2 regions of the Marinobacter sp. JSM 1782161 genome follow, and region 1 is predicted to be linked to the other one. Evidence: predicted binding sites of a transcription regulator. Region 1 holds the regulator's gene; the other holds the start of a gene.

Evidence for each region. The regulator FliA, encoded in region 1, starts transcription of late flagellar genes. The targets are predictions, from matches to a motif close to CTAAAGTTTNNNNNNNNNNNGCCGNTAA.
Region 2: fliD (flagellar filament capping protein FliD) is a predicted target of FliA. The motif match lies at 2,494-2,521, and genes of this name have one in related genera.

Annotation. Positions count from the first base shown of each region.
Region 1 is NZ_WSSA01000003.1:74,455-78,778, forward strand. It holds gene GQB00_RS13045 (chemotaxis protein CheA) at 1-321, opposite strand, end outside; gene GQB00_RS13050 (protein phosphatase CheZ) at 335-1,126, opposite strand; gene cheY (chemotaxis response regulator CheY) at 1,144-1,530, opposite strand; gene GQB00_RS13060 (RNA polymerase sigma factor FliA) at 1,703-2,443, opposite strand; gene GQB00_RS13065 (MinD/ParA family protein) at 2,511-3,323, opposite strand; gene flhF (flagellar biosynthesis protein FlhF) at 3,432-4,324, opposite strand, start outside.
Region 2 is NZ_WSSA01000002.1:200,787-205,110, forward strand. It holds gene GQB00_RS00890 (flagellin) at 340-1,779, shown strand; gene GQB00_RS00895 (flagellar protein FlaG) at 1,852-2,283, shown strand; gene fliD (flagellar filament capping protein FliD) at 2,563-4,324, shown strand, end outside.

The DNA of each region.
Region 1 (4,324 bases):
GCGCACCTGGTCGAACATGGCGTTGACGTTATCCAGCGCTTCGAGCACCACGTCCATCAGATCGGACGTCACCTGGCGCTTGTGGTTGCGCAGGGTGTCGAAGACATTCTCGGCGGAATGGCAGCAGTTGACGAGCGCCTCCAACTGGAGGAAGCCGGCGCCGCCCTTGACGGTATGGAAACCGCGGAAAATGGCATTCAGCAGGTCGCTGTTATCCGGCTGCTGCTCCAGGTCGACCAACTGCTCCGACAGTTTTTCGAGAATTTCTCCAGCCTCGATCAGGAAATCCTGGAGAATCTCTTCGTCAGCATCTAACGCCATGCAATGTCCTCACTTAAAAACCAAGGCTGGACAGGAGGTCATCGACATCATCCTGGCCGGATACGACATCCTCACGCTCGTCGGCGTGCATCTGCGGACCTTCCCCTTTCTCGATCGCCCGGGCCGGTTCTTCGCCCAGTTCATGGACGGTGCCGGTAATCTGGTCAACATGGCTGGCCATGACCACCAGGCTCAGGAGGTGCTCCTCCACTTCCTTGACCAGGGCGGTGACCTTCTGGATGACCTGCCCGGTCAGATCCTGGAAGTCCTGCGCCAGAAGTATTTCCGACAGGTGTGAGTACAGGATTTCCGTGTCGTTCGCGGTCTGGTCGAAGAAACGATCGATGCGGTGGTACAGTTCGCGGAATTCACCGGCACCGATTTCGCGACGACGCAGTTTTTTCCAGTCGTCGCGCAGTGCCAGGGCTTCCTCGCGCATGGCGCTGGCCTTGGGCATGGCCTCCTCGACCAGGTCCATGGTGCGGTTGGCGGCGCTGCCGGTCATTTCCACAACGTAGGCCAGCCGGTCCGAGGCATCGGTCATCTTGGACAGCGCTTCGCGCTGTTCGGCGTTCTGCGGATCGATCTGGAAATTGCGAATCGCTTCGTGGAGGCTGCGCGTCAAACGGCCAACCTCGTGGTACAGGCTCTGGTCCCGCACGTCGTTGAGCTCGTTGATCAGACGCATCGCCGCCGCGTAATCCCCGGCATCCACCTGCGCCTTGAGGTCAGTCGCCTGCTGCTTCAGCTTTTCGGTGACTTCAGGGTCGAGCTTCCCCGCATTGTCGTCTTTTGGATTGCCCATGATTGGCGCTCTGATATTCAGGACTGGATGCGTTCGAAGATCTTCTCAATCTTTTCCTTGAGGACCGCTGCCGTGAACGGTTTCACCACGTAGCCATTGACGCCGGCCTGGGCGGCGGCCACGATCTGGTCGCGCTTGGCTTCGGCTGTGACCATCAGGATGGGCAGGTCCTTAAGCATGTCGTCGGCACGACAGGCCTGCAACAGCTCGAAGCCGGACATGCCCGGCATGTTCCAGTCGGTGACGAGGAAGTCGTACTTGCCGCTCTTGAGCATGGGCAGCGCTGTGTTGCCGTCGTCGGCCTCGTCGGTATTGGTGAAACCGAGGTCGCGCAGCAGGTTCTTGATGATGCGCCGCATCGTGGAGAAATCATCCACGATCAGAATTTTCATGTTCTTGTCCAATGGGACCTCCAATCGTTACAACCCGGGATACCAATCGTGCCGGCCCGCCTCCTTCTGACCGGCCACACCGTGCCGGCGGGATCAAAAGGCACCGCCTATTCTGTCCAGTCCACGGACGCTGTAAAGCACCCGTTACCAAAAACTACAGTTTGTACCGTTCTCTAGTGTCGAATCAGCTCGATTGCCAGTCGCTCAGGCGCGCTTTCAGACGCAGTGCCGCCTGACTGTGGATCTGGCTGACGCGACTCTCGCTGACGCCGATGACCGCGCCGATTTCCTTGAGGTTAAGCTCTTCCTGGTAATACAGACTCAGGACCAGCTTTTCGCGCTCCGGCAGCCCATCGATGGCCTGGGCCAGACTGTGCCGGAAACCGGCTTCGGACAACTCCGCATAGGGGGCGTCAGATACCGCATCTTCATTGTCTATCGGCACCTCGCCGGATTCATTTAGCTCATCGAGACTAAAAAGTCGTCCTCCGCTCGAATCGGCGAGGCAGGCGTGGTATTCGTTGAGCGTCATTTCCAGCTCGGCGGCGACGTCCGCATCCCTGGCTTCCTCGCCGGTACGGGCCTCGACGGCCTTGATGGCCTGCGCGATGCGACGGGTGTTGCGATGGACGGAGCGCGGCACCCAGTCACCCCGGCGGATCTCGTCAACGATCGCGCCACGGATACGGATACCGGCGTAGGTTTCGAAGGAAGCGCCTTTATTGGCTTCGTATTTTTGCGCGGCCTCCAGCAGGCCGATCATGCCGGCCTGCATCAGGTCTTCCAACTGCACAGAGGCGGGCAGCCGCGCCATCATGTGCAGCGCGATCTTCTTCACCAGCGGCGCGTGATCCTCGACCAGTTGCCGGGCCGCACTCCGCTCACTGCTTTGTTGGTAGATTCCAAGGCCTTTTGCCAACGTCATCAATCCGGATTACCCAAACAGCCCGTTTGACCGCCATACCACCTGCCCTGTCGGCCGGCGTACTGCATCAGGCGTCAACCAGACGCTCTACGAAAAATTCCAGGTGCCCCCGCGGCGACGACGGCAATGGCCAGTTGTCGACTTTCTGGGCCAGGGCCTTGATGGCCAGCGACGCCTTGGCGCGGGGATAGGCTTCGAGCACTGCACGCTGACGTTGTACCGCTTTCTTGACCGCTTCGTCGAACGGGACGATGCCCTCATATTGTAGTGCAACATCCAGGAATCTCTCGGTCACCCGGGTCAACTTGCCGAACAGGTGCTTGCCTTCCTGGTCGTTGCGTACCTGGTTGGCCAGGATGCGGAAACGGTTAGTGCCGTAATCACGGTTCATCAGCTTGATCAGGGCGTAGGCGTCAGTGATGGAGGTGGGCTCGTCGCAGACCACCAGCAGCAGCTCCTGGGACGCTCGCAGGAAGCTGACCACGGATTCGGAGATGCCAGCCGCGGTGTCCACGATGAGCACGTCGATCTGGTCCCCCAGTTCACTGAACGCGTTGATCAGTCCGGCGTGTTCCATCGGCGTCAGTTGAGTCATGCGCTGGGTGCCGGAGGACGCCGGAACGATCTTGATGCCGCCCGGCCCGTCCACCAGGACGTCGCGCAGGTCGCACTGACCGTTCAGCACGTCGGACAGGTTGTGCTGGGCGGTGATGCCCAGCAGCACGTCGATGTTGGCCAGTCCCAGATCAGCGTCCAGGACCACCACACGACGCCCCATCTGAGCCAGGGCAATGGCCAGATTGACCGAAACGTTGCTCTTGCCAACGCCACCTTTGCCGCCGGATACGGCGATCACCTGAACCGGGTTTGGTCTACTCATGCCGGGTACAGTCTCTCACGACAGGTTGTGATTCTCTCGGCCGGTTCCGACCGGCTCTGTGTATGGACGGCTCCAGAACGATCGGCGGCTCCGGCAACCTTCCCGTATTCAGGCACCCGCTGCGACCATGGACGTCTCCCGCATCTGGCGCAGGCGTTCCACACCCAGGCGGACCAGCGGTGCGGACTGCGCGGGATGGATGTCTTCGGGAATGCGCTGGCCATCGGTGTAGTAGGCCACCCGAAGTCCGGTTTCCATGGCGAACCCGAGTACCTCGCCGAGCGTCAGGGCTTCATCCAGCTTGGTCATGATACACCCGGCAGGATTCGCCATCTTATAGCAATGCCACGTGGATTTCATGATCCGCGGCTGACTGGTGGCCGACAGCACGAGGTAGGGCTTGACCGGGTGATCGCTCGACGCCAGCTCTTCCAGCTGCTCCTGGTGGCCGCGATCGGCGTGGGTCAGGCCCGCGGTGTCGATCAGTACCAGACGCTTGTCGGACAGGTCGTCCAGAATCCGGTCGAGGGAATGGCTCTCGTCGACCACGCGTACCGGCACATTGAGGATGCGGCCGAAGACGAACAGCTGCTCATGGGCCGCCACCCGGTAGCGGTCGGTGGTGACCAGCGCCAGGGAATCCGGACCATGCTCAAGCACATAGCGCGCCGCCATCTTGCCGATGGTTGTGGTCTTGCCGGAGCCGGTGGGGCCGACCAACGCGACGATACCGCCCTGCTCGACAATCTCCTTATCCTGGGTCCGAACCCCCGCGGCGAGGGTCCGCAGCGCCTTCTTCCAGCCTTCTTCAAGGCGGCAGTGGCCCTGGTTACGGGCCAGTGACCCGGCCAGCTGGCTGGACAGACCAAACTCCTCCAGGCGCTCCGCCAGACGCTGCTGGCTGGCGACGGCCGGTTCCGCGGGCTGGGCTTTGCCTGGAGTCCGCTCACGACGCTCGTTGACCATGTCCCGCAGCGAATGAATTTCGGCACGCATGGCTT
Region 2 (4,324 bases), on a different contig from region 1:
TTTTGACTGACCGGCAGGAAGGGAATTGCCGCTTTTTCAACCGAGTGTGGGGAAGTCACGAGCGGCAGACGCACTCGATGGGAGTGCCGGGTCTTGCACCCGCTTTAGGCGTTGAGGCGATATGAGGAAGGATTTTTTATCGACCTATCTTTATGAAAAGTAAAATAAAACTGAAAGCGTGATAGTGATTTACATTAGTTAACAAGAAAATCCGAAATTCTTTCTAAAGGATTCTTAACCCTCGCCGCTAAGCATTACAGCAGGGCGGCGCACCCAACTGATGAAAACGGGCGCCAGACCTCTTTCCAGTCAAAACTGACGGTTTCAAGGAGAAGCATCATGGCTCTCGGTATCAACACTAACGTTGCGTCCTTAAGCGCTCAGAACAACCTGAACAAGTCCCAGTCTCTCTCGGACCAGGCTCTTGAGCGTCTGTCCTCCGGTCTGCGCATCAACTCGGCTAAAGACGATGCGGCTGGTCTGGCGATTTCCTCTCGTTTCGATTCACAGATCCGCGGCCTGAACGTTGCCCAGCGCAACGCCAACGACGGTATCTCCCTGGCACAGACCGCTGAAGGCGCGCTGGGGCAGGCCGGTGACCTGCTGCAGCGGATTCGTGAGCTGTCGGTCCAGTCGGCCAACGACACCAATTCCTCTTCTGACCGGAAGTCGCTGCAGGCCGAAGTAAGCCAGTTGCAGGCGGAACTGAACCGCGTCGCCGACACCACCAACTTCAACGGCCAGACCCTGTTGAACGGCGACTTTACTAACGCCCAGTTCCAGGTCGGCGCCAATGCCAACCAGACTATCAATGTCACCATGGGCAGCGCGCGTGGAACGGATATTGGCAACTATACCTTTGGTGCAAGCGGTACCGCGCTTGGTCAAGCGGCTGCATCTAACGCTGTTGCCGGAAGTGAGGCGATAGAGGTTTCTGGTAATGGTGCCAGCGGCACCTACACGACAGTGGCCGGAGATTCAGCGCAGGACATTGCTGCGGGTATTAACGCTTTCAGTGCCGATACTGGTGTAACAGCGAGTGCAAGAACTGAGGCAACTCTGAGCGGTATTGCTGACGGTACAGTTAGCTTTGATTTGGCCGGTGAGAACGATGGAACTGGGGAAGAGGTCTCGATTTCCGCGACCGTTACTGGCGGCGACTATTCCTCACTTGCAGATGCGATCAATGATAACTCCGCGGTAACCGGTATTACGGCTCAGGTTGTTACGGAATCCGGTACTGAGCAACTGAAGCTGACTAGCGAGAGTGGTGCTGACATCAGTATCTCGAGCTACGCAAACACCGGAACGGCCGCAGCCACCATGGCTGGTAGTGAAGGTGGTAGTGTCGATTTCAGCTCTGCGACCGCAGGTACTGTGACGGGCACTGTTGACCTTTCCTCTAGTAGCGCTTTCAGTGTTTCTGGCGGAACAACAGCAATCGCTGACGGGGGTGGTACGTTGAGCTCCGTAGCTGAAATTGACATCACGACCACTGATGGCGCGAACGCCGCTATCGAAACGATCGATGCCGCGCTGTCCTCGATTAACAGCCAGCGTGCGGACCTCGGTGCGATCCAGAACCGCTTCGAGTCCACCATCGAAGCGATCGCGACCACCTCTGAGAACCTGTCCGCTGCCCAGGGCCGGATCCTGGACGCCGACTTCGCATCCGAAACCGCGAAGCTGTCCAAGTCCCAGGTTCTGCAGCAGGCCGGTATCTCGGTCCTGGCTCAGGCCAATGCCCGTCCGCAGCAGGTTCTGTCCCTCCTGCAGTAACAGGGATAGCACGGTAAAAGCCGGCCCTTTCGGGGGCCGGCTTTCCGCCGTATCAGGATAGTGGGGTGAGCTATGACTGACGTAAACCTGAATGGCCCGGATTTGAAGCTGGTTCGCTCCAGTGATCAGCCTCCGGCTCGGGCGTCTGCGTCACCTCAGGCTGAAGGAAACACGCCTTCCGCTCGAGCCCAGGCGGCTTCCGATTCCAGGGTGGTGGCACTGCGACAGGCTTCTGACCAGTCCCGTGTGCAGCGTCTTGAGAATCAGCAGGAAGCCCAGAAAGAATCTCTGGATAAGGCGGTCTCCCAACTCAACGACTTCGTGCAGACGGTTCAGCGCGACCTCCAGTTTGAGGTCGACAACGACTCCGGCAAGACAATCGTGAGGGTGGTGGACCAGCAGACCGATGAGGTCATTCGGCAGATTCCGGACGACGTGGCTTTGAGGTTGGCCGAAAACTTGCAGCAGGACGAACCGCTGACGCTATTCAATATCGAAGTGTAGGGTCTTGCCGGTGTCATGCCGGGCCCAAATAGCGGTATTTCAGCACCGCCGGCTCCTATGGGGTCGGCGGTGTTTTGCATCCAGGGACCTGAAATGGCAGTGCTTTTCTGGAGGCTTCAATGGCTGGCGCGGTTGCGGCGGAGTGTCGTAAGCGTACTGTGAAATCTCGCAGTGTGGATACATATTGTTACAAAGCGATCGGAACGAAGGGCAAAGTTTTGCCGCTTTTGGCCGATAAGCGTACAAAGGGATAGGTTGCCTTCTTGAGGGGCTGAAACTATGGCAGGCATTTCATCACTGGGTATCGGTTCCGGGGTCCTGAATTCGGATCTCGTCGATCAGCTGGTGGCTGCGGAGAAAGAGCCGGTCACCAACCGGCTGGACAGCAAACAGCAAAAGGCGGAGACGCTGATCTCAGCCTACGGCACGCTGCGCAGCGCGATTACGGAATTGCGCCTGCCAATGCGTCAGCTGAGTGCAGCCGACAATCTCAAATCCTTCTCCGCCTCCTCCTCCAACGAGGATGTGGCAGTCACCGTCGACAGCACCGAAGCCAGCCGCGGCAGCTACACCGTGCAGGTGGACAGCCTGGCCCAGGCCCAGTCTCTCGCGTCCGGCACCTTCGAGGATCGTGACGCCACCCCGGTCGGCACCGGTACCCTCAGCATCAGCGTCGGCGGTGAAACCAAGCTGATCGATATCGACAGCTCCAACAACACGCTGCAGGGCATTGCCGACGAGATCAACGATTCCGGCCTGGCCGTGTCCGCCGGCGTGATCGACACCGGCGACGGTTATCGTCTGGTCATGTCCTCGGACGAAACCGGTACCGACAACGCCATTCGCATCGGCGTTAATGACAGCGACGGCAACAACACCGACGCCGCCGGCCTGTCCCAGTTCGTCTTCAACGACACCGCCCAGAACCTGACCGAGACGGTTGAGGCCAAGGACGCAGTGGTCCAGGTCAACGGGATCAGCATCACCCGTTCCAGCAATACCATCGACAACGTCATCGACGGGCTGACCTTCGAGGTGAAGGCTGAGGGTGTCACGTCCACGGTCAAGGTCGAGCAGGACACCGGCGCGGTGACGGATCGTGTGGCGAGTTTTGTTGAAAAATTCAACGCGCTGCAGGACACCATTTCCGGTCTGGCGGGTTATAACTCCGAGACGCAGACGGCCGGCGTTCTGTCCGGCGATTCCACGGTGCGCGGTATCCAGAACGGGTTGCGTAACATGCTGACCCGCATCGTGCCGGGGCTGGAAGATTCTGCGGTGCGCACCCTGGCGGACGTGGGCATCACCACTGACTACGAGACCGGTAAGCTTGAGTTCGACCAGGAGAAGTTCGTTGAGCAGCTTGAGGCGAACCCGGACGACGTCACAGCCCTGTTTGCCGAGCAGGGGCGGACCAGCGATGCCCAGGTGGAGTTCGTCAGCAGCGGTATCAATACCGAGCCGGGTGAGTACAGCATCAACATCACCCAGGCGGCGACCCAGGGCTCGCTGACCGGCACCAACGTGGGCGCAGGATCAGTCACCATCGACGGCGACAATGACAACCTGACGTTCAAGGTGGATGGCGAAACCTCCGTCAGCATTACCCTGGATGCGGGCACCTACACCCGTGAGGAACTGGCCGCCCAGATCCAGGAGCAGCTCAACACCAATACGGCGCTGAGCAGCTCCGGCAAGTCCGTGCAGGTGGATTTCGACAGCACCAGCGGTGCCCTGTCGTTCAAGTCCGGCGCGTTCGGTAGCGAATCCAACGTCAGCATCACATCTGTAGACACCAATTCCGCGGCGGACCTGGGGCTGAGCGTGGCCACCGGTACGGTGGGCAAGGACGTGGCGGGCACCATTAACGGCCAGCGTGCGACCGGGGAAGGTCAAATCCTGTTCGTGGAAGGCTCTGTCGGCGCCGCCGGCATGCAGGTTCGCATCACCGGGGACCAGACCGGTTCCCGCGGCACCGTGTCCTTCATCGAGGGGATCGGTGAGCAGACGGTCAATATGGTCACCGATATCCTGGGCTCCG